DNA from 2 places in the Promicromonospora sp. NPDC050262 genome. Region 2 is predicted to be linked to the other one. Evidence: riboswitches for the same ligand, from Rfam matches in the RefSeq annotation. Region 2 holds a riboswitch; the other holds the start of a gene.
The links. A riboswitch is a leader RNA that binds a small molecule or an ion and turns the genes downstream of it on or off. The one in region 2 is predicted to bind FMN.
Positions count from the first base shown of each region.

Region 1: linked by a shared signal. The riboswitch ahead of ribD (bifunctional diaminohydroxyphosphoribosylaminopyrimidine deaminase/5-amino-6-(5-phosphoribosylamino)uracil reductase RibD) and the one ahead of pnuC (nicotinamide riboside transporter PnuC) in region 2 are both predicted to bind FMN.

Region 1 is NZ_JBFAKX010000003.1:291,241-301,984, forward strand. Features, by position in the region: gene AB0I29_RS06790 (primosomal protein N') at 1-939, shown strand, start outside; gene AB0I29_RS06795 (HAD family phosphatase) at 936-1,571, shown strand; gene AB0I29_RS06800 (hypothetical protein) at 1,568-2,347, opposite strand; gene fmt (methionyl-tRNA formyltransferase) at 2,466-3,488, shown strand; gene AB0I29_RS06810 (transcription antitermination factor NusB) at 3,485-5,053, shown strand; gene AB0I29_RS06815 (DUF1761 domain-containing protein) at 5,315-5,743, opposite strand; gene rpe (ribulose-phosphate 3-epimerase) at 5,850-6,512, shown strand; FMN riboswitch at 6,739-6,875, shown strand; gene ribD (bifunctional diaminohydroxyphosphoribosylaminopyrimidine deaminase/5-amino-6-(5-phosphoribosylamino)uracil reductase RibD) at 6,998-8,197, shown strand; gene AB0I29_RS06830 (riboflavin synthase) at 8,197-8,829, shown strand; gene ribB (3,4-dihydroxy-2-butanone-4-phosphate synthase) at 8,826-10,292, shown strand; gene ribH (6,7-dimethyl-8-ribityllumazine synthase) at 10,289-10,744, shown strand, end outside.
Region 2 is NZ_JBFAKX010000006.1:73,984-84,727, forward strand. Features, by position in the region: gene AB0I29_RS11355 (histidine kinase) at 1-767, opposite strand, end outside; gene AB0I29_RS11360 (acyl-CoA dehydrogenase family protein) at 854-2,086, opposite strand; gene AB0I29_RS11365 (Gfo/Idh/MocA family oxidoreductase) at 2,137-3,288, opposite strand; gene pnuC (nicotinamide riboside transporter PnuC) at 3,308-3,994, opposite strand; FMN riboswitch at 4,108-4,244, opposite strand; gene AB0I29_RS11375 (TetR/AcrR family transcriptional regulator) at 4,338-5,087, opposite strand; gene AB0I29_RS11380 (hypothetical protein) at 5,098-5,355, opposite strand; gene AB0I29_RS11385 (disulfide bond formation protein DsbA) at 5,379-5,996, shown strand; gene AB0I29_RS11390 (LLM class F420-dependent oxidoreductase) at 6,017-6,946, shown strand; gene AB0I29_RS11395 (alpha/beta hydrolase) at 7,073-7,933, shown strand; gene AB0I29_RS11400 (solute carrier family 23 protein) at 8,000-9,262, shown strand; gene AB0I29_RS11405 (TetR family transcriptional regulator) at 9,303-9,998, shown strand; gene AB0I29_RS11410 (ABC transporter ATP-binding protein) at 10,063-10,744, shown strand, end outside.

The DNA of each region.
Region 1 (10,744 bases), on a different contig from region 2:
TCACGCTGCCGCGTCGCCGCCCGCTGTGGGCACTGCCACGGGCCCCTCGGGCTGCCGCACGCCGACGGCGCCCCGCAGTGCACGTGGTGCGGCCGCCTGGCCGGCGGCTGGCGGTGCGAGGAGTGCGGGTGGACGGGCCTGCGGTCGGTCCGCGTCGGCTCGGCGCGCACCGCGGAGGAGCTCGGCCGCGCGTTCACGGGGGTGCCGGTGCGGCTCTCGGCCGCGTCGGCCCCCGGGGGCGTGATCGACGCCGTCCCGGCCACCCCCGCGCTGATCGTGGCGACCCCCGGGGCCGAGCCCGTCGCGGACGGCGGCTACGCCATCGCGCTCCTGCTCGATGCCGCCGTGATGACCGGCGGCACCGGCCTCGCCGCCGGGACGGAGGCGCTGCACCGCTGGCTCGCGGCGTCGTCGCTGGTCCGTCCCGGACCCGGGGGACAGGTGCTGCTCGTGGGCGACGGCGCCCCCGGACCCACCCAGGCGCTGGTGCGCTGGGACCCGGCCGGCTTCGCGGGGCGCGAGCTCGACGAGCGCGCCGAGCTGCACCTGCCGCCCGCCGTCCGGGTCGCCGCCGTGACCGGGGACCGGACGGCGGTGGACGCCGTCGTCGGCCGGGTCGGGCTGCGCGAGGACCTGGGCGCGGGCTCCGGCGTGCTGGGACCCGTCGAGATCGACCCGGAGACACCCGGGAGGGGGCCGGGTGGCCGGGGGACCGGGGCGCCGTCGGCCCGCCGGGGCGCCGGCGCGGGAAGCCGCTCGGGAAGCAGCAGGGACAGCGGCGTCCAGGCGCTCGACCTGCCCGTGCGGACCGTGCTGCGCGTACCGCTTGCCCAGGGCGACGAGCTCGCCCGTAGGCTCAAGGCCAGCCTGGCCGTCCGCTCCGCGCGCCGCGAGGGCGGCACCGTCCGTGTTCAGCTCGACCCGAAGGAGATGCTGTGACCGCAGCCGACCGCCCCGACGAAACCGCTATCGACACGGTCGTGTACGACTTCGGCAACGTGCTCATCGGCTGGGACCCCTTCGGCCCGTACGAGGGGCGCCCGCGAGCCGAGGTCGAGGCGTTCTTCGAGGCCGTGGACTTCGGCTCGCTCAACCACGCCGCCGACGCCGGGACCGCGTACTCCGTGCTCCTGGAGCGCGTGGCGCGCACCCACCCCGACCACGTCGAGGACCTGCGGCGGTACGTCGAGCACTACGAGCTGTCGCTGACGGGCCCGATCGAGGGCTCGGCGGAGCTGGTCGCGGAGCTGAAGGGCCTGGGGCTGCGCCTGTACGGGCTGACCAACTGGCAGGCCGAGACCTTCCACAGCGCCGCGCCCGCCGCGCCGGCGATCGGGCTCATGGAGGACGTCATCGTCTCGGGCCGAGAGGGCATGGCCAAGCCGGACCGGCGCATCTTCGAGCTCGTGGTCGAGCGGTTCGGCGTCGACCCGTCGCGCGCCGTGTTCGTGGACGACAAGCAGGTGAACGTGGACGCGGCGCGTGGCGTCGGGTTCCACGGCGTGGTGTTCACGGACACCGAGGCCCTGCGCAGGGACCTGCGCGCGCTGGGGCTCCCGGTCGCCGGCTAGCCCCCCGCCGTTGCCGTTGCTTCGGACGCCGACGCCGACGCTGTAGCCGCCGCCCGCAGCTCGTCGAGGGTGGTCACGTCGGCCTCCGGGTGGGAGTCGGCGGGGTTGTTGGCCGCGATCGCCTCCGCCACGGGCCAGGTGATCGCGTCGTCGTCGTGCACGTCCCCCAGGAAGGCGTTGTCGAACACGACGACCCACTCCGGCGGCGGCCAGGGCTCTGGTCCCACGTGGTTCAGGAACAGCACGACGTCGTCCAGCGCGAGCAGCTCCTCGGCCACCCGGTCGCGGTCGGTGTCACGGTCGGCGGAGCCGTCGACGCCGACGTGCACCGTGACCGTGCCGCCCTCGAGCATCGTCAGGTCGCCGAGCGAGTCGACGACCTCGTCGACCGCGAACGTCAGGTCGATCATCTCGTGGTCCGAATCTGCCGGACCTGCTGGTTCGCCGGCCGCCCAGCCCGTGAACCGTCCGACCGCGGCCAGCTCGGAGGCGGGCGCCTCGCCGCCGTCGAGGTACGGGACCGACGGCAGGGCCGCTGAGACCGTCTCCGGGTACCAGGCGTAGTCGGCGGTGGGGGCGGGCCGGGCAAGCACCTCGGCGAATCCCGCGCCTGTTGCGTCGGTCCGGTTAGTGCGGTCGGTGGGGTGGGCGCGGTCGGCGTCGTCAGGGCTCGCACCCGGTGTGCCCGCCGCGCACCCTGCCGTGAGCCCCGCGATCAGCCCTGCCGTGAGCACCGTCCTGAGGGGCCCTGCTGGGACGAGCATGGATCGGCGCATCGGGGTCCTCCGAACGGTGCGGCACCTGGTACCGGGCATGTGTGCCGAGGAGCGCCGACCTTGCAGGCCGCGCCACCCCGACAGAGCCGCACGTCTGGCGCACACCTAGACTGACCCGGTGCGTCTTCTCTTCGCCGGAACCCCCGAACCCGCCGTCGCCTCCCTGGAGGCCCTGCTCGCCTCGCGCCACGAGGTCGTCGCCGTCCTGACCCGCGCCGACGCGCCGTCGGGCCGCGGCCGCAAGCTCACGCCGAGCCCGGTGCGGGCCCGGGCCGAGGAGGCCGGCCTGCGCGTCATCACCGACGTGCCGCGCGGAGACGAGTTCGTCGCGATGCTCACCGAGCTCGAGATCGACGCCGCCCCCGTGGTCGCCTACGGGCACATCCTGCGCCCGGCCGTCCTGGCCGTTCCGCGCCTCGGCTGGATCAACCTGCACTTCTCCGTGCTCCCGGCCTGGCGCGGCGCCGCCCCGGTGCAGCGCGCCCTCATCGCCGGCGACGAGGTCACCGGCGCCACCACCTTCCTGCTCGACGAGGGCATGGACACCGGCCCCGTGCTCGGCACGGCCACCGAGACGATCCGGCCCACCGACACCTCGGGCGACCTGCTGGGCCGGCTCGCCGTCTCCGGCGCGGAGCTCCTGGTGGCGACGCTCGACGCCCTGGAGGACGGCACGCTCCAGCCCCAGGCGCAGCCTGCCGACGGCGTCTCCGTGGCGCCCAAGCTCACCACCGAGGACGCCCGCGTGACCTGGACGGACCCGGCGCTCGCGGTCGACCGCCTCGTGCGCGGCTGCACGCCCGCGCCGGGCGCGTGGACCGTGCTCCCGGACGGTTCCCGCCTGGGCCTCGGGCCCGTCTCGCCGCGCCCCGACGTCACTGACCTGCGGGCGGGCGAGGTGCGCGCGCTCAAGCACGAGGTGCTGGTCGGCACCGCGACGCACGCCGTCGCGCTGGGGGAGGTGCGGCCGGTCGGCAAGAAGGCCATGCCCGCGCCCGACTGGGCCCGCGGCGGCGGCAGGGCGCTCGTCGAGGCGGGGCTCGTGCTCGGCGGTTTGACGGCGGGGACGTCGACGGCGGGGACGTCGACGGCGGGGACGTCGGCCGCAGGCGCCGCCGGCACGGCGGAGGTGTCCGCATGAGCGGGTACGAGGGCGACCGCGGCGCCAGCGACGGCGACCGCCGCGGGGCCGGCGGAGGCGGCGGAGGCCGCGACTTCGGCGACGAGCGCCGCAGCTCCGCGGGCCGGCAGCGCTCCGCGGCGCGGTCCCGGGGTGATCGGTCCCGCACGTCGCAGGCGCCCTCGGAGCGCCGCAAGCGCACCGACCCGGCCCGTATGGCCGCCTTCGACGTGCTGCGCGAGGTCGACGAGTCCGACGCGTACGCGAACCTGGTGCTGCCCCCGCTGCTCCGCGAGCGACGCATCCGCGGTCGCGACGCCGGCTTCGCCACCGAGCTCACCTACGGCACGCTGCGGCTGCGCGGCCGGTACGACGCGATCCTGGCGACGTGCGTCGATCGTCCGCTGTCGGGCCTCGACTCGGCGCTGCTCGACGTGCTGCGGCTCGGCACCCACCAGCTTCTCGGCATGCGCGTGCCCGGGCACGCCGCGGTCTCGGAGACGGTCGGGCTCGCGCGCAACCGGGTGGGCGCCGGGCCCGCGCAGATGGTGAACGCCGTGCTGCGCCGGGTCTCCGAGCGGCCGCTCGACGAGTGGCTGTCGGTGCTGGAGAAGGAGGCGCCGGACGCCCTGAGCGGCCTCGCGACCACCGAGTCGCACCCGCTGTGGATCGTCCGCGCGCTGCGGGAGGCGCTGGCCGGCAACGGCCGCGGTGTCGACGAGCTGGGCGACCTGCTGGCCGCCGACAACGCCGCCCCGCGCGTCACCCTCGTGGCCCGGCCGGGCCTGGTCGAGGCATCCGACGAGGATGCCTGGGGCGACGTCGACCTGGTCGCCGGGCGCTGGGCGCCCACGGCGCTGCGCCTGGAGGGTTCGGACCCGTCCGGCATCCCCGCGATCCGGGAGGGTCTCGCGGGCGTGCAGGACGAGGGCTCGCAGCTCGTCACGCTCGCCCTGGCGGGCGTTCCGGTCGAGGGCCGGGACGCGCGCTGGCTGGACCTGTGCGCGGGCCCCGGCGGCAAGGCCGCGCTGCTCGGCGCGCTGGCCGCCCAGCGGGGTGCGGCCCTGGTCGCCAACGAGGTGGCACCGCACCGGGCACGCCTGGTCGCGGGCGCCCTGGCCGCGCTGCCCGACGGCGCGGTCGAGGAGGTGCGCACCGGCGACGGCCGCGAGGTCGGCACGGAGGAGCCCGGGGCCTACGACCGCGTGCTGGTCGACGCGCCGTGCACCGGACTGGGCGCACTGCGCCGTCGGCCGGAGAGCCGGTGGCGGCGGACGCCGTCGGACCTCGCTGCCCTGACCGGGCTGCAGCGCGAGCTGCTCGCCTCGGCGCTGGACGCCGTCCGGCCCGGGGGAGTGGTGGCGTACGTGACGTGCTCGCCGCACCTGGCCGAGACGCAGCTCGTGGTCACCGACGTGCTGAAGAAGCGCGACGACGTCGAGCGGCTGGACGCCCCGGCCGCGGTGCGGTCCGTGCTGCGCCCGGGCGCGGACATCCCGCTGTCAGACCGCGACGACGTGCAGCTCTGGCCGCACGTGCACGGGACGGATGCGATGCACCTGACGTTGCTGCGGCGCACGGCGTAGCAGCAGCGGCTCGTCGGGCCCCCAGGGTGCGAGCCCTCGCGCAGGGGTCAGGTTGCGGAGAGTAGACGGCGTCCACTCTCCGCAACACCCGCAGCAGAGCTACTCGCTCTCCGGGCGCGCACGGACAATCCGGCGCGCGCCCAGGCGGACGACAGCGACCGGCACGCTGACGGCGCCGAACGCTCCGGAGGCGACGAGCACGGCAGTGGCGGCCCATTCCTGCCGGCCCCACGGGACCCGGCCGGACGGTCGGGTGAACTTCTACACGCCCGCCGGCGGCCACACCCCGAGGATCACGGCCATGACCAGGATCGTGACCAGCTCGTGCGCCAGGTTCAGCGTGGTGAGCTGAGGCGGGCGGCCCTCGAAGGCGTCGTGGGTGATGAAGCGGGCCGCGGTGAAGCCGATCCAGAGCAGCACGGCCGTCACGACCGACGCCGTGAGGAAGCTGCCCTCGTAGAAGACCCACGAGATGTAGACGGCGCCGGCCAGGACCCATGCCGTCAGGAAGCTGACGATCACCGTCACGACGATGGGCCAGATGCCTGCCGCCTCGGCCGCCTTCGGGTCCACCTTCGCCAGCCGCATCCAGCGGGTGCCGAACACCCGCGGGGTGTACCAGACCGAGCCCACGACGAGCGTGGACAGCGTGGCCACGATCACGGCCCAGTAGTTCACGTCGGGGATCATCGGTGCTCCCGGTCTGTCGGGGGTGGCGAGGTGCGGTGCCAGGGGCTGGTGCCAAGGTGTGGTGCCGTGTTCGGTGGCGCGGAGAACCGGGCTCTACGCTGGCATCATGGCAGCACTCATCGCCCCCAGCATCCTGTCCGCCGACTTCGCCAACCTCGAGCGCGACCTCGGCCGGATCGCCTCCGCCGACTACGCGCACGTCGATGTGATGGACAACCACTTCGTGCCCAACCTGACGCTGGGGCTGCCGATCTTCGAGCGGCTCGCGAAGGTGTCGCCGATCCCGCTCGACGCCCACCTCATGATCGAGAACCCGGACCGGTGGGCGCCGGCGTTCGCGGAGGCGGGGGCGGCGTCGGTCACCTTCCACGCGGAGGCCGCGCAGGCGCCCGTCCGCCTGGCCCGCGAGCTGCACCGGCTCGGCGCGCGCGCCGGGGTGGCGCTGCGCCCGGCCACGCCGGTGGAGCCGTTCCTCGACCTGCTGGCCGAGATCGACATGATCCTCGTGATGACGGTCGAGCCGGGGTTCGGTGGGCAGTCGTTCATCGAGGGCACGCTGCCCAAGATCCGGCGCGCGCGGCAGGCCGTGAGCGAGTCCGGCCTGGACGTGTGGATCCAGGTCGACGGGGGAGTGTCGCGGGACACGATCGAGCGCGCGGCCGACGCCGGCGCGAACGTCTTCGTGGCGGGCTCGGCCGTGTACGGGGCCGAGGACATCCCGGCGGAGATCGCGACGCTCCGCGAGCTGGCGGCCAAGCACACCCACTGACCTGCGCTCGTTGAGTGCTGGATCTTCGCCCTTTTTCGTGTGCCAGAAGGGCAGATATCCAGCACTCAACTTGAAAATAGTGTGCCAAGCGCGGTGTACGACCCCCTCACCGCAGCGGATCGGCTCACCGTCCGGCCCCGAGCGGGGGGAGCCGGCGGCGGATGTGACGCAGGCCATGGCCGCCGACCTGGCGACCTGTGGCATGCTGACGAGCAGCAGTACGCACACACGTGCTCCGGGGTCGGTGTAATTCCGAGCCGGCGGTGACAGTCCGCGACCCGCGTCCGTCCGCAAGGACGGGCCGGTTGACCTGGTGGAACTCCAGGACCGACGGTGAAAGTCCGGATGGGAGGAAGCACGTGCGGCGGAGCCGTCCCTCGGGACGTGCGACGTCGTGACGTCGTGCGCGCGGGCAGGGCCTTCGTGGCTCCCGGCCCGCGTACCCGTCGTCCACCCCCGGAGCGCCGACGCTCGGGGAGGACGGCATGAACCAGGTACCGACCGCACCAGACGGTCTCCAGGCCGCTGGTCGTGAGAGAGCGATGCGCCGCGCCCTCGCGCTGGCGCGGCTGGGCCCGGCGCACGGGCCCAACCCGCGCGTCGGCTGCGTGCTCCTGGACCCCGACGGCCGCACCGTCGCCGAGGGCTACCACCGTGGCGCCGGCACCCCGCACGCCGAGGCCGCCGCCCTGGCGGACGCCCGCACCCGCGGCGTGGACCCACGCGGCACGACGGCGGTCGTGACCCTGGAGCCCTGCGCGCACCACGGCCGCACCGGCCCCTGCGCGGACGCCCTGATCGAGGCCGGCGTCGCCGCCGTGCACGTCGCGGTCGGCGACCCGAACCCCGTCGCGACGGGCGGGGCGACCAGGCTCCGGGACGCGGGCATCCCGGTGTCCGTCGGCCTCCTCGCCGACGACGGCGAGGAGCTCCTGCGGCCCTGGCTGCACGCCGTCCGCACCGGCCGTCCCTACGTGACCCTCAAGCTCGCCACCAGCCTGGACGGCCGGGTCGCCGCCGTGGACGGGACCAGCCGCTGGATCACCGGCCCCCAGGCCCGCGCGCACGCCCACACGGTCCGTGCGCAGGTCGACGCGATCGCCGTCGGCTCGGGGACCGCCCTGGTCGACGACCCGTCGCTGACCGCCCGCCGGGCCGACGGCGGCCTGTTCGAGCACCAGCCGCTCCGCGTGGTCCTCGGCCGTCGCTCCGTGCCCGACGACGCCCGCCTGCGCGGGCCCGGCGGGCCGCTGCTGCAGCTGCCCACCCACGACCTCGACGTCGCGCTGCGTGAGCTCGGCGGCCGGGAGGTACGCCATGTGCTCGTGGAGGGCGGCCCCAAGCTGGCGACCGCGCTGTTGGCCGCGGACCTCGTCGACGAGCTGCACGCCTACGTCGCCCCGGTGCTGCTCGGTGCGGGCGCCACCGCCGTCGGCGACCTCGGCGTGACCACCATCGGCGAGGCCGCCCGCTTCGCGACCGAGGACGTGACCCGGCTGGGCGACGACGTGCTGCTGGTCGCGCGTCGCCTCAAGCCCGCCGAAGACATGTCCGTCGAGGACCGGTCAGCAGCAGGCCGGTCAGCAGCAGGCCGGTCAGCAGCAGGCCCGTCAGCAGCAGTCCAGACCGCAGCCCTTTCCACTCAGGACGGCCGACCCGGCCGGCGCACCCAGGAGGAGATCTGATGTTCACCGGAATCGTCGAGGAGCTCGGCTCCGTCGTCGCGCTCGTCCGTCCCGACGGCCCGGCCGCTGCCGACCCCGTCGCCGTCGCGCCCGACGCCGTCCTGACCGTCGCGGGGCCGCTCGCCACGTCCGACGCGCGTCCCGGCGACTCGATCGCCGTCGACGGCGTGTGCCTGACCGTCACCTCCGTGGCGGACGGCGCGTTCGTGGCCGAGGTGATGCCGGAGACCCTGCGGCGCACGTCGCTCGGCGGCCTCGTGCCTGGCGCCCGGGTCAACCTGGAGCGGGCGCTGCCGGCGAACGGCCGCCTGGGCGGGCACGTGGTCCAGGGGCACGTCGACGGCGTGGCCACGCTCGTGCGGCGCACGCCCGGCCCGCGCTGGGACGACCTGGAGTTCTCCGCGCCCGCCGCCCTGACCCGGTACGTCGCGGAGAAGGGCTCGGTGGCGCTGTCCGGGGTCTCGCTCACCGTGACGTGGGTGTCGGACGACGGGTTCGGCGTCTCGCTCATCCCGACCACGCTCGCCGCCACCACGCTGGGCGGGCTGGCTCCGGGCGACCCGGTCAACGTGGAGGTCGACGTGCTCGCGAAGTACGTCGAACGGCTTCTGGCGAGCGGGGCGGCCCGATGACCGGCGTGCGGGTGGCGGATCCCGCGGGCACTGACGTCACCAGCACCGACGTCACCAGCACCGACGTCGCGGGCACGGGTCTCGTGGAGCGCGCCTTCGCCGAGCTCGCCGCCGGGCGCCCCGTGCTGGTGGCGGACGACGCCGGCCGGGAGAACGAGGTGGACGCCGTCCTGGCCGCCGGCGTCGCGACGACGGAGTGGGTCGCGTGGACCGTGCGGCACTCGTCCGGCTACCTGTGCGCGCCCATGCCGGCGCACCGGGCCGACGCCCTGGGGCTCCCGCTCATGGTGGAGCGCAGCGAGGACCCGCGCGGCACGGCCTACACGGTGTCGGTGGACGCCGTGGGCGTGTCCACGGGCATCTCGGCGGCCGACCGGGCGCTGACGCTGCGGGTGCTCGGCGACCCGCGCTCGGGCGCGCGCGACCTGATCCGGCCCGGGCACGTGCTGCCGCTGCGGGCCCGCCCCGGCGGCGTGCTGGAGCGGGCGGGGCACACCGAGGCGGCGGTGGACCTGGTGCGGCTGGCGGGCGGCTCCGGCGAGGTAGGTGCCATCGCCGAGCTGGTCCGGGACGACGGCGCCATGATGCGCCTGCCGGAGGCGCAGGAGCTGGCGCAGGAGTACGGGCTCGTGGTGCTGACGGTCGCCGACCTGGTCGCGTGGCGGCGGGCGCACGACGAGGTTCCCCCGGCCGCAGCCGAGGAGCCGGTGCTCGCGGACCCGCCCGCGGATCCCTGGGTGGAGCGCGTCGCGGAGGCCGCCCTGCCGACGGCGTACGGCGACTTCCGGGTGGTGGCCTACCGCGACCTGCGGTCGGGTGCGGAGCACCTGGCCCTGACGCCGGTGGCCCCGGCGTCCGCGGGGTCCGCGGCGCGGCGCGGACGGGGCGGGCAACCGGGCCGGGGTGGCGACCGGGCCCCGCTGGTGCGGGTGCACTCCGAGTGCCTCACCGGCGACGGCCTGGGCTCGCTGCGCTGCGACTGCGGCCCGCAGCTCGAGGCCTCGCTCCGGGCCGTGGCCGCCGAGGGCGGCGCCGTCGTCTACCTTCGCGGGCACGAGGGCCGCGGGATCGGCCTGGCGGCCAAGATCCAGGCGTACGCGCTGCAGGACGCCGGGCTGGACACCGTGGAGGCCAACGTCGAGCTGGGGCTGCCGGTGGACGCGCGCGAGTACGGCGCGGCGTCGGCGATCCTGGCGGACCTCGGCCTGGACGGCGTGACGCTGCTGACGAACAACCCGGAGAAGGTGACGGGCCTGCGAGCGGCGGGCACGGACGTCGTCGGGCGGCGCGGGCTCGTGGTGGGGCACGGCGCCCACAACCACCGCTACCTGGAGACCAAGCGGCTGGTGATGGGGCACCGCCTCGGCGGGGCCGACGTCGCGGAGCTGAGCGACAAGCACCACCAGAACCGCCACGAGAAGCAGGACGAGAGCCAGAACCAGAACGAAGGAGCATGCGCATGAGCGGGGCAGGAGCACCGAAGGTGACGGTCGACGGAACGGGCCTGCGGGTGGTCGTCGTCGCGGCGAGCTGGCACGAGCAGGTGATGGACGGTCTGCTGGCGGGCGCCCGTCGCGCGCTGGTGGCGTCGGGCGCCGAGTGGACGGAGCTGCGGGTCCCTGGCTCGTTCGAGCTGCCGGTGGCGGCGGCGCGGGCGGCCGGTGTCGGCGGGGGACCGGCCGCGGACGCCGTCGTCGCGCTGGGCGTCGTGATCCGCGGGGGGACGCCGCACTTCGAGTACGTGTGCTCGGCGGCGACGTCGGGCCTGACGGACGTGAGCGTGCGCACGGGGGTGCCGGTGGGCTTCGGTGTGCTGACGTGCGACACGGAGCAGCAGGCGCTGGACCGGGCCGGGCTGGAGGGGTCCAGCGAGGACAAGGGCGCGGAGGCCGTCGAGGCGGCGATCGCGACGGCG
Region 2 (10,744 bases):
TGCGCGGCGGCCTCGGCCAGGCGCGTCTCCCGCTCGGCGGCGGCGGCGCGGGCATGGGCCACCTCGGTCGCGGACGGGCCGAGCAGGACCGTCGCGAGGCGCACCATGAGGTACGACCCGTACTGCGCGAGGGCGGCGGCCGCCCACCCGAGCACGACGGCCCCGACGAGCGCGCCGACCACGGTGGCCGGCCAGGACAGTGCGATCGAAACCGCCACCCGGTCGCCGGACCATTCGGCGAGGGAGCTGCCCCGGCCCAGTGCCACGAAGGCCACCGCGGCGGCCGCTCCCGCAGCCAGGCCGGTGGAGACCGCGAAGAACACGGAGGTCAGGAGCATCGCGAGGAACGCATAGAGCGTGGCTGCCCAGGCGCGGCCGTCGCGGATCGGCGCCCACAGCCTCGACCAGAAGCCGCGCGGTGCGCTGCCCAGGGGCAGTGGGGCGGGGATGGCGACCCCGGTCTGGGCGGCGATGCGGGCGCGCTCGGCCGCGCCGAACCAGCGCGCCGCGACCAGGGAGATCGCGAGGAGCGGGAGCCCGATGCCGAGCGCCGGGACGATCCCGGCCGAGACCACCACGAGGATCCACAGGATCAGGCCACCCGTGAGGTGCCAGATCCAGCCGACCGCGAGGGCGGCGAAGGCGCGTCCGGTGGCGGCGTCGTACGGGGCGCGGAAGAACGCCGGGCCCGAGACGAGCGCGGGGGCCACCTGGTCCGCGAGGGTGCGGGGCGGGGGCGCCGGCGTCGGGCCGTCATCGCTGGTCATGGACACGACACTAGGCGGACCGGCGCCCCCGGCACATTGAGTGACCCCACCGGGTGCGGGTGGGGTTTTCCCTACCTACGGAGCGCTCAGGCGAAGGCGCTGGTGCCCGTGATCTCGCGGCCGATGATGAGGGCCTGCATGCTCTCGGTGCCCTCGTAGGTGTGCAGGGCCTCGATGTCGGCGAAGTGCCGGGCCACGCGGTTCTCCAGCAGGATGCCGTTGCCGCCGAGCAGGTCGCGGGCGATCGACGCGATCTCGCGGGCGCCGCGCGTGCAGGTGTACTTCGCGAGCGAGGCCTGCGGGCCGGTGAGCTGCTCGGCCTCGTCGAGCCGTGTCATCTGCTTCACGAGGAGCTGCATCTGGGTGAGGATCGACAGCATCTTCGTCAGGCGCTCCTGCACCATCTGGCTCGCCGCGAGCGGCCGGCCGAACTGCACGCGCTGCTTGGAGTAGGCCACGGCCGTCTCGTAGCAGGCGATGGCCTGCCCCACGGCGCCCCAGGCCACGCCGAGCCGCGTGGCGAACAGCACGCGGCCGGTGTCCTTGAAGGACCGGGACTTGGGCAGCAGGCTGTCGGCCGGCACGAACACGTCGTTCAGCACGATGTGCGCCTGGTGGATGGCGCGCAGGGAGAGCTTGCCCTGGATGGTCGTGGCCTCGTAGCCCGGGGTGTCCTGCGGCACGATGTAGCCGTGGACTGCGTTGTCGCCGCCGTCCCCCACGTGTCTGGCCCACACCACCGAGATGTCGCCGATCGAGCCGAAGCCGATCCACTTCTTCTCGCCGTTGATGACGTACCCCTCGACGCCGTCACGCGTCTCCTGCACGGCGGAGGTCTCCAGACCCACGGAGTCCGAGCCGTGCGTGGGCTCCGTGAGCGCGAAGGCGCCCAGGATCTCGCCGCGGGCCATCGGGCCGGCGTACTTCTGGATCTGCTCGTCGGAGCCGAGCATCACGATCGAGCGCAGCGCGAGGCCGCCCTGCACGCCGCAGATGGTGGTCACGGAGCCGTCGCCGCGCGACATCTCCATCGCGGACAGACCCTCGGCCATCTTGGAGATCTTCGGGAAGCCGGGCACGTCCACGCCGTCGCGCAGGAAGTCCAGCTCGGCCATGCGCTTGACCAGGTCCATCGGTACCTCGTACCGCTCCCAGTAGCCGTCGATGACGGGGAGCACCTCGTCCTGCACGAACTGACGGACGGCGAGCTGCTGGGCCCGCTCCTCCTCCGTGATGTCGGCGAACACGCCGGCGAAGTCGATGTCGAGCGGTTGCGAGACGTCGTAGGCGGGCGCCGTCACCCCGGGGGTCTGAGTCATGCCTCCCATGGTGCGCCGGTACCGGATCTCAGGTCAAGCGATACTACGTCTCACCCGATCGACGCCTCGGTGTGGCGGCAGGTGTGCCCGCGCGCCCACGGCTGCGGCCGGGTCCGCACCCGTTCGCCCGACGCCGCGGCGCGCCGCACCTCGAGCTGGAGGTACTGGTCCTGCGCCGCCTCGGCCACGGAGTACGGCGGCGTCGCCCCGTGCAGCACGTGGTCGGCCATGTCGGCCACGATGCGCGCGATCGACAGCTCGTCGTCGGGCAGGCGGGCCGGGCGGAACGCGTTGCGGTACGCCCACTCGCCGTCGAGCGTGTACCCGCGCAGGAACAGGCCCTCGTGGCTGCCGGCGCCGCCCGCGGCCACCCGCTCCAGCGTGGAGCGCAGGGGCTGTCCGTCGGTACCGATCGTGCGCACGACGTCGTCGCGCAGCTCACCCCGTTCGCCGCGGACCAGCAGGGCGGGGGAGCGGACCCAGGAGCGGTACTGGACGTCGTCGAACTCGTAGGTGCCGAGGCGGTCGCCGAAGTCCAGCCACGCGGTCGCGTGCACGGTGTCGACGAGGGTGAGGTCGTCGGGGTCGTCCGCCCGGCTGGGGCTCGGCAGCACCCGGCGGGCGTCGCGCCGGGCGGTGATCTCGACGTCCTCGAAGCCGGCGCCCAGGGCGCGGCGCAGCACGCTGATGCCGTGGTAGTCGTGCGCGACGGCGACGTGCGCGTCCGTCACGGTGCCCAGCAGGCCGGACGCCGCGACCGCGAGCTGCGCCTCGATCAGCGGCTCCAGGTGGTACTGCTCGGCCACGTGCACGCAGGCGCCGTCGTCCACGAGCCGCTGCAGCGCGGCCAGCTCCTCGACCGTGCCGGCCGCCGGCGTCTCCGTGAGCACGGGTACCCCGGCGGCGGCCAGGTCGCGGATCACCGGCTGGGCCGCGCCCGCGGGGAGCGTCAGCAGCACCAGGTCCGGGGCGCCGCCGTCGAGCAGCTCCGGCACCGAGGCGAAGGCCGGGGCGGGCAGCCCCGGCAGCCCGGCGGCGGGCAGGCCGCGGCTCGCCAGCCCCTCGCGGTCCGCCGCGTTGCGGGTGGCGACCCCGGCCACCTCGAAGCGGTCCGGCAGGGCGTGCAGCACCCGCAGCATGGTGCGGGCGCGAAAGCCCGAGCCGACGATCCCGATCCTGGCCGTGCGCTCCTGTGCGTTCACGAGCGCCGACGGTACGCGATCAGGCCGTCGCGACCGCCGTGCGGTCCGGCCCGGCGTTCTCCCGGCGGCTGATGCGCCACCACGCGAAGAAGCCGAACAGCGTGAACGCCCCGTAGATCACGTACATCAGCGCGGTGGCCCAGTACCCGGCGGAGAACAGCAGCGGGACGCCCACGAGGTCGACGGCCACCCAGATCAGCCAGAACTCGACCCAGCCCTTGGCCATGCCGTAGGTGGCGAGCACGGAGCCCGTGAAGATCCAGGCGTCGGCCCAGACCGGCTCGAACGAGCCGAGGGCGCGGAAGAGGGGGGTCAGGAGCAGGGTCCCGGCGAGCATGCCGGTCACGAGGCCGATGCGGACCCGCCACGAGGCCCAGCGCGGGTGCACCGCGACCGTGCCGGCGCCGCCGGCCCGCTGGGTCTGCCGCCAGCGGTACCAGCCGTAGATCGAGACCGCGATGAACATGATCTGCCGGGCGGCCTGGCCCAGCATGTCGGCCCGCCCCGTCTCGCCGAACCAGGAGCCCATGAAGACGGTGAAGAGCAGGATGTTGCCGACGATGCCCACCGGCCACGCCCACACCTTGCGGCGCAGGCCGCCGAGCGCGGAGGTCAGGCCGAACAGGTTGCCGATGACCTCGCGCCAGTAGATCTGCTGGTCGCCGACCAGGAATGTCGCGTCATAGGCGGCGCGGAACCAGTCCATTTCTCTTCCCTCTCCAGGTCCGCACACGGGGACTCCGGGGTGAGGGCCGGCGCGCCACGACGGCGCCGACGACGGTGCGGTGCCGGGACCCCGAGGGGTCGACGGCGCGCGCCGCACGTGCTTCCTCCCATCCGGACTTTCACCGTCGGTCCTGGAGTTCCACCAGGTCAACCGGGTTCTCCCGAAGGAGCGACCCGGGTCGCGGACTGTCACCGCCGGCTCGGAATTTCACCGACCCCGGAGCACGTGTGCAACTGCTGCTGCACGATCTCTAGCGGAACACAGGATGCCACGGCGGCATTCCCGGCCGGAAGCACCGCAGGCCTCGGACGGCCGCCGGGTGTCAGACGAGCGCGTCCCGGACGGCGCGGGCCACCTCGTCGGGACCGGCCACCCCCTCGACGACGGTGACGACGACGCGGCGGGTGACCGGGGTGCCGTCGTCGGCCAGGGGGCTGGCGGCCGTGCCGAGCACGGCGGCGCGCCGCAGGTCGGCGAAGGCCTCCTCCAGCTCGGGCCGCAGCTCGAGCGACGGTGTGCGCAGCCAGCGCCGCAGGATCGCGTTGTGCACCGCGACCACCGAGGCCGCGAACGCGATCGACGCCGTGGAGGCGGAGCGCTCAGGCGGCAGGGTGTCGCGCAGGTAGTGCGTGAACGCCCGTTCGTAGCGGTGCGTGGTGATGAGCTCGCGGTCGCGCAGGGCCGGGACCTGCTGCAGCAGGGCGTACCGGGCCAGCGAGGTCTCGCGCTGGCCCACGTGGTGGTCGAACACCATGCGCGCCGCACGGCACACCTCGAGGTACGGGTCGACGTCGGGGTCCCAGCCCCGGCCCAGGTCGTGGCCGGACTCCTCGCTCGCCCGCGCGTCGGGGCGGGTCGCGGCCAGCATGACCACCACCTCCTCGAGCAGCAGCTCGTGGTCCGCGAAGACCACGTCCTCCTTCGAGCGGAACCGGCGGAAGAACGTCGCACGACTCACCTTGGCGGCGTCGGCGATCTCCTCGACGGTGGTTCCCTCGTACCCCTGTCGGGTGAACAGGTCCACCGCGGCGTCGACTGCCTGCGCGTGCGTGTGGGTACGGACGGCGGTCATGCCAGGCAGGTTACCGCGTGTCCCCCGGGCGCCGTGAAGAGTCTTTGAGCGAAGAATGCGGTTCATGATGCGAATTTTCCCGTTTGCCGGAGATCTTCCCTGACTGCAGTCTGCGCAGGTAGCGCACCTCGCGCACGGCCATCAGCAGGCCGAGAACACCGGGTACCGCGGACCACGGATGACCGAGGATCACACCCACCAGACACACCAGAAAGATCACCCCGCCACCCACGACGGTGGCGAGACTTCCCCATCGGATCCCGGTCACGCAGTGAGCGTAGTCTGCTGCGCGTGACCGAGACCGCAGCCCGTCCCGTCGTCGACGTCTACGTCGACCCCCTCTGCCCCTTCGCCTGGATCACGTCGCGCTGGGCCCTCGAGGTGGCCCAGATCCGCGACGTCGAGCTCACCTTCAAGCTGATGAGCCTCTACCTGCTCAACAAGGACCGGGACATCCCCGACGACTACCGGGCGCGCATCGAGCGCTCCCGCGGGATCGGCCGCGTCGCGGCGGCCGTCCAGACCGACCACGGCCCCGAGGCCTTCTCGGCCTTCTACACCGCCGCCGGCACGCGCATCCACAACCAGCAGGACAAGGACTTCGACGCCGTGGCCGTCGTGGCGCTCGCCGAGGCCGGCCTGCCCGCGGAGCTCGCGCGGGCCGGGGTGTCGGAGGACTACGACGAGGAGCTCGCGGCCTCCCACGAGGCCGGCATGAAGCCCGTCGGGGACGACGTCGGCACGCCCACCCTCCACGTCGACGGCGTCGCGTTCTTCGGCCCCGTGCTCACGCGCATCCCGCGCGGCGAGGAGGCGGGCGCGCTGTTCGACGCCTCGGTGGCGCTGGCGCGCTACCCGTACTTCTACGAGATCAAGCGGTCGCGCACCACCGACCCTCAGTTCGACTGACCGACGGCACCAGAGGAAACATGACTCTCGACCTGCGCATCTTCATCGAGCCCCAGCAGGGCGCCTCCTACGACGACCAGCTCGCCGTCGCCCGGGCGACCGAGCGGCTCGGGTTCAGCGCGTTCTTCCGCTCCGACCACTACCTCGCCATGGGGGACCGCGACGGCCTGCCCGGCCCCACCGACTCCTGGATCACGCTCGCCGGGCTCGCCCGCGAGACGTCCACGGTGCGGCTCGGCACGCTCGTCTCCTCGGCGACGTTCCGGCACCCCGGCGTGCTGGCCATCCAGGTGGCGCAGGTGGACCAGATGTCCGGCGGCCGCGTGGAGCTGGGCCTCGGCACCGGCTGGTTCGCTGCCGAGCATGCCGCGTACGGGATCCCGTTCCCCGAGAAGCGGTTCGGCATCCTCGAGGAGCAGCTCGCCGTCGTCACCGGGCTGTGGGGCACGCCCGTGGGCGAGAAGTTCTCCTTCTCCGGCGAGCACTACCAGGTCACCGACTCGCCGGCGCTGCCCAAGCCCGCGCAGGCGAAGATCCCCGTGCTCGTCGGGGGCGGCGGCCCGCGCCGCACGCCCGCGCTGGCGGCGCGGTACGGCGACGAGTACAACCAGTCCTTCCCGGAGATCGACGCGATCGGCCCGCGGATCAAGGTGGTCGAGAAGGCGCTGTCCGACGCCGGGCGCGCGCCCGGCTCGATCGTCCAGTCGGTCGCGCTCGTCGCCGCGATCGGCCAGGACGAGGCCGAGTTCACCCGCCGCGCCGCCGCGATCGGGCGCGAGCCCGGCGAGCTGCGCGAGCACGGCATCGCCGGCACCGTCGCCGAGGCCGCGGACCGGCTCAAGGCCCTGGAGGCAGAGGGCGTCCAGCGCGTCTACCTGCAGGTGCTCGACCTGGCGGACCTCGACCACCTCGACCTGGTGGCGCGCGAGGTGCGCCCGCAGCTCGGCTGACGCGTCCCCGCTGGCTCCCGGGCCGCCCCGCCACCGCGGGGCGGCCCGTTCGCTTCCGCAGGCCGTCGCGGTGAATGTTCCCTAGGGTCGTCTCAGCCGCTCCCCGCGACGCACCCAGGAGAAGTCATGCAGAGCTTTTCTCGTGTTGCCCGTGCTTCTCTGGCAGCGACGGCGCTCGTCGCCGGAACGTTCGTCGTCGGGCCGGCCGCCGCTGCCGGCGGCGGCTTCCAGCGGGGTCCGGATCCGACCGAGGCGAGCGTCGAGGCGCCGCTGGGCGCGTTCGACGTCGGCGTCGCCGTCATCTCCCGGGCCACCGCCGTCGGGTTCGGCGGCGGCACGGTCTACTACCCGACCGACACCTCCGAGGGCACGTTCGGCGCGGTCGCCGTCTCGCCGGGCTACACGGGCACGCAGGCGAGCATCGCGTGGCTCGGCCCGCGGCTGGCCTCGCAGGGCTTCGTGGTCGTGACCATCGACACGTTCACCGGCGGCGACTCGCCCGCCAGCCGCGGCGACCAGCTCCTCGCCGCGCTGGACCAGCTGCGGGACACCGCGGTGGCGGACCGGATCGACCCCGCCCGCCTGGCGGTGATGGGCCACTCGATGGGCGGCGGCGGCAGCCTGGAGGCGGCCAAGGACCGGCCCGGGCTGCGGGCGGTCGTGCCGCTCACGCCGTGGAACGTGGACAAGACGTTTCCCGAGGTCAGCGCACCGACCCTGGTGGTCGGGGCCGAGCGTGACACGGTCGCCCGGGTGCGCCTGCACGCCGAGCCGATGTACGAGTCGCTCCCGGCCGGTGGCGACAAGGCCTACCTCGAGCTGCGCGGCGCGAGGCACGACGCGCCGAACTTCCCCGACCCGACCATCGCCAGGTACAGCATCTCGTGGCTCAAGCTTTACGTGGACGACGACGCGCGCTACGCCCGGTTCCTCTGCCCCGCGCCGGAGACGGACGAGCAGATCAGCGAGTACCGCGGCACCTGCTGACCCGGCCGCACCTGTTGACCTATAGGATCCGCGCGACAATCCCGTTGCGAGATCAAGGACAACACAATGCGACTCGGCTGGAAGCTGCACGGTGACGGTGCCCGCATCGCACCCGGAGAGGTGGTGGCCCCGCACGAGCGGCTGAGCTGGCCACGGACCATCGGGATCGGCCTGCAGCACATCGTCGCGATGTTCGGCGCCACCTTCCTGGTGCCGGTCCTCACCGACTTCGACCCGGCGACCACGCTGTTCTTCTCGGCGATCGGCACCATCACCTTCCTGCTCGTCACGGGCAACAAGCTCCCGAGCTACCTGGGGTCGAGCTTCGCGTTCATCGCGCCGATCACCGCGGCCACGGCGTCGGGCGGGCAGTCCGTGGCGATCGGCGGCATCCTCGCCACCGGCCTGCTCCTGGCCCTCGTCGGCGTGGTGGTGCACTTCGCCGGGCCGCGCTGGATCCAGATCGCCATGCCGCCGGTCGTGACCGGTGTGATCGTGGCGCTCATCGGGCTCAACCTGGCGCCGGTGGCCTGGAGCAACTTCCAGAAGTTCCCGGTCACGGCGGTGGTGACCCTCGCCTCGATCATCCTGATCCAGGTGCTGTTCCGGGGCATCGTCGGCCGCCTGGCGATCCTGCTCGGCGTGGTGATCGGCTACGCCTTCGCCGCGGCCCGCGGCGAGGTCAGCTTCGAGAAGGTCGAGGCGGCCGGCTGGCTCGGCCTGCCGCACTTCACCGCGCCGTCGTTCGACCCGAGCGTGCTCGGGCTGTTCCTCCCGGTGGTCCTGGTGCTCATCGCGGAGAACGTGGGCCACGTGAAGTCGGTGGCCGCGATGACGGGCCGGGACTACGACCGGCTCACCGGCCGCGCCCTCCTGGCCGACGGCGTGGCGACCACCCTCGCCGGCCTCGGCGGCGGCTCCGGCACCACCACGTACGCGGAGAACATCGGCGTGATGGCCGCCTCCCGCGTGTACTCCACGGCGGCGTACTGGGTGGCCGCGTTCGGCGCGCTGCTCCTCAGCCTCTCGCCGAAGTTCGGCGCGCTGATCGCCACCGTGCCGGACGGCGTGCTCGGCGGTGTGACGACCATGCTCTACGGGATGATCGGCATCCTCGGTGCCCGCATCTGGGTGCAGGCGAACGTCAACTTCTCCGACCCGGTGAACCTGACCACGGCGGCCGTGCCGCTCGTCATCGGCATCGCCGACTTCACGTGGACGGCCGGCGACCTGCAGTTCGGCGGCATCGCACTCGGCACCGCATCGGCCCTGGTCATCTACCACGTCATGCGCGCGATCGGCCGCTGGCGCGGCACCGCGGAGGGCTGACCCTGGACAGTGGGCTGAACGCGTGGTTAGCATATTGAACATGCGTTCAGCCCACTCCGGACCAGCCGGTCCGGAGGACCTCACCGCCCGCGCCCGGATCCGCGATGCCGCGATCCGCCGGTTCGCGGTGGAGGGCTTCGGCGCGCCCGTCCGGGCCGTCGCGGCCGACGCCGGGGTGAGCGCCGGCCTGGTGATGCACCACTTCGGCTCCAAGGACAAGCTCCGCGCCGAGTGCGACGCGCAGGTGCTGGCCACGATCCGCCGGCTCAAGCAGGAGAACGTCGAGATCGTCGCGTCCGGCCAGAGCTTCTTCCACCGGTTCGCGGCCGTCGACGAGAACGCGCCGCTGGTCGGCTACATCCTGCGGTCCATGCAGGACGGCAGCCCCCTGGCCCGCGAGTTCATCGACCACATGGTCACCGACTCCGTCGGCTACATCCGGGACGGGGTCGCTGCCGGCGTGATCGTGCCGAGCCGGGACGACGCCGCCCGGGCCCGGTACCTCACGCTCTCGTCCCTCGGCGCGCTGCTGCTCGAGGTGACGCTCAGCCCGCCGTCCGACCCCGCCGACCTGGTGGGCATCGTCCGCGGCTACCTCACGAGCAGCTACCTCCCCATGATGGAGCTGTTCACCGAGGGGTTCCTCACGTCCCGCCGCATGCTCGACGAGTACCTCCTGTACGTTCCCGACCCGCCTCCGTCGGACGAGGTGGCGCCCACGCCTGCCCCAGGTTGACCGGACCGCCGGTCGAGCGCCGCCCTGCCACGTCCCCCTCCCGACGTCAGAGAGCGAACCAGCCATGACCGCAACACCCGCGATCGAGATCCACGACCTGCACAAGTCGTTCGGCGCCGTGAAGGCGCTCGACGGCCTGAACCTGATCGTCCGCCCGGGAGAGGTCGCGGGATTCCTCGGCCCCAACGGGGCGGGCAAGTCCACCACCATCCGCGTGCTGCTCGGCCTGCTCCGGCCCGACTCCGGACGGGCCAGCCTGCTCGGCGGCGACCCGTTCGCCCAGGCCGTCGACCTGCACGGGCGCCTCGCGTACGTGCCGGGCGACGTCACGCTCTGGCCCAAGCTGACCGGTGGCGAGGCGATCGACCTCCTCCTCCGGCTCCGCGGGGTCGAGGTCGACCGGGCGCGCAAGGAGCGCATGCTCCAGCGTTTCGAGCTGGACCCCACCAAGCGGGCCGGCACCTACTCGAAGGGCAACCGGCAGAAGGTCGCCCTGGTCGCGGCGCTGAGCGCCGACGCGGAGCTGCTGGTGCTCGACGAGCCCACCTCGGGTCTGGACCCCCTCATGGAGGCGGTGTTCCAGGACTCCATCCGTGAGGCGACGGCCACGGGCACCTCGGTGCTGCTCTCGAGCCACATCCTCGGCGAGGTCGAGGCGTTGTGCGACACCGTGACGATCATCCGCAACGGCAAGGACGTGCAGTCCGGCACGCTCGCCGAGCTGCGCCACCTCACGCGGTCCAAGG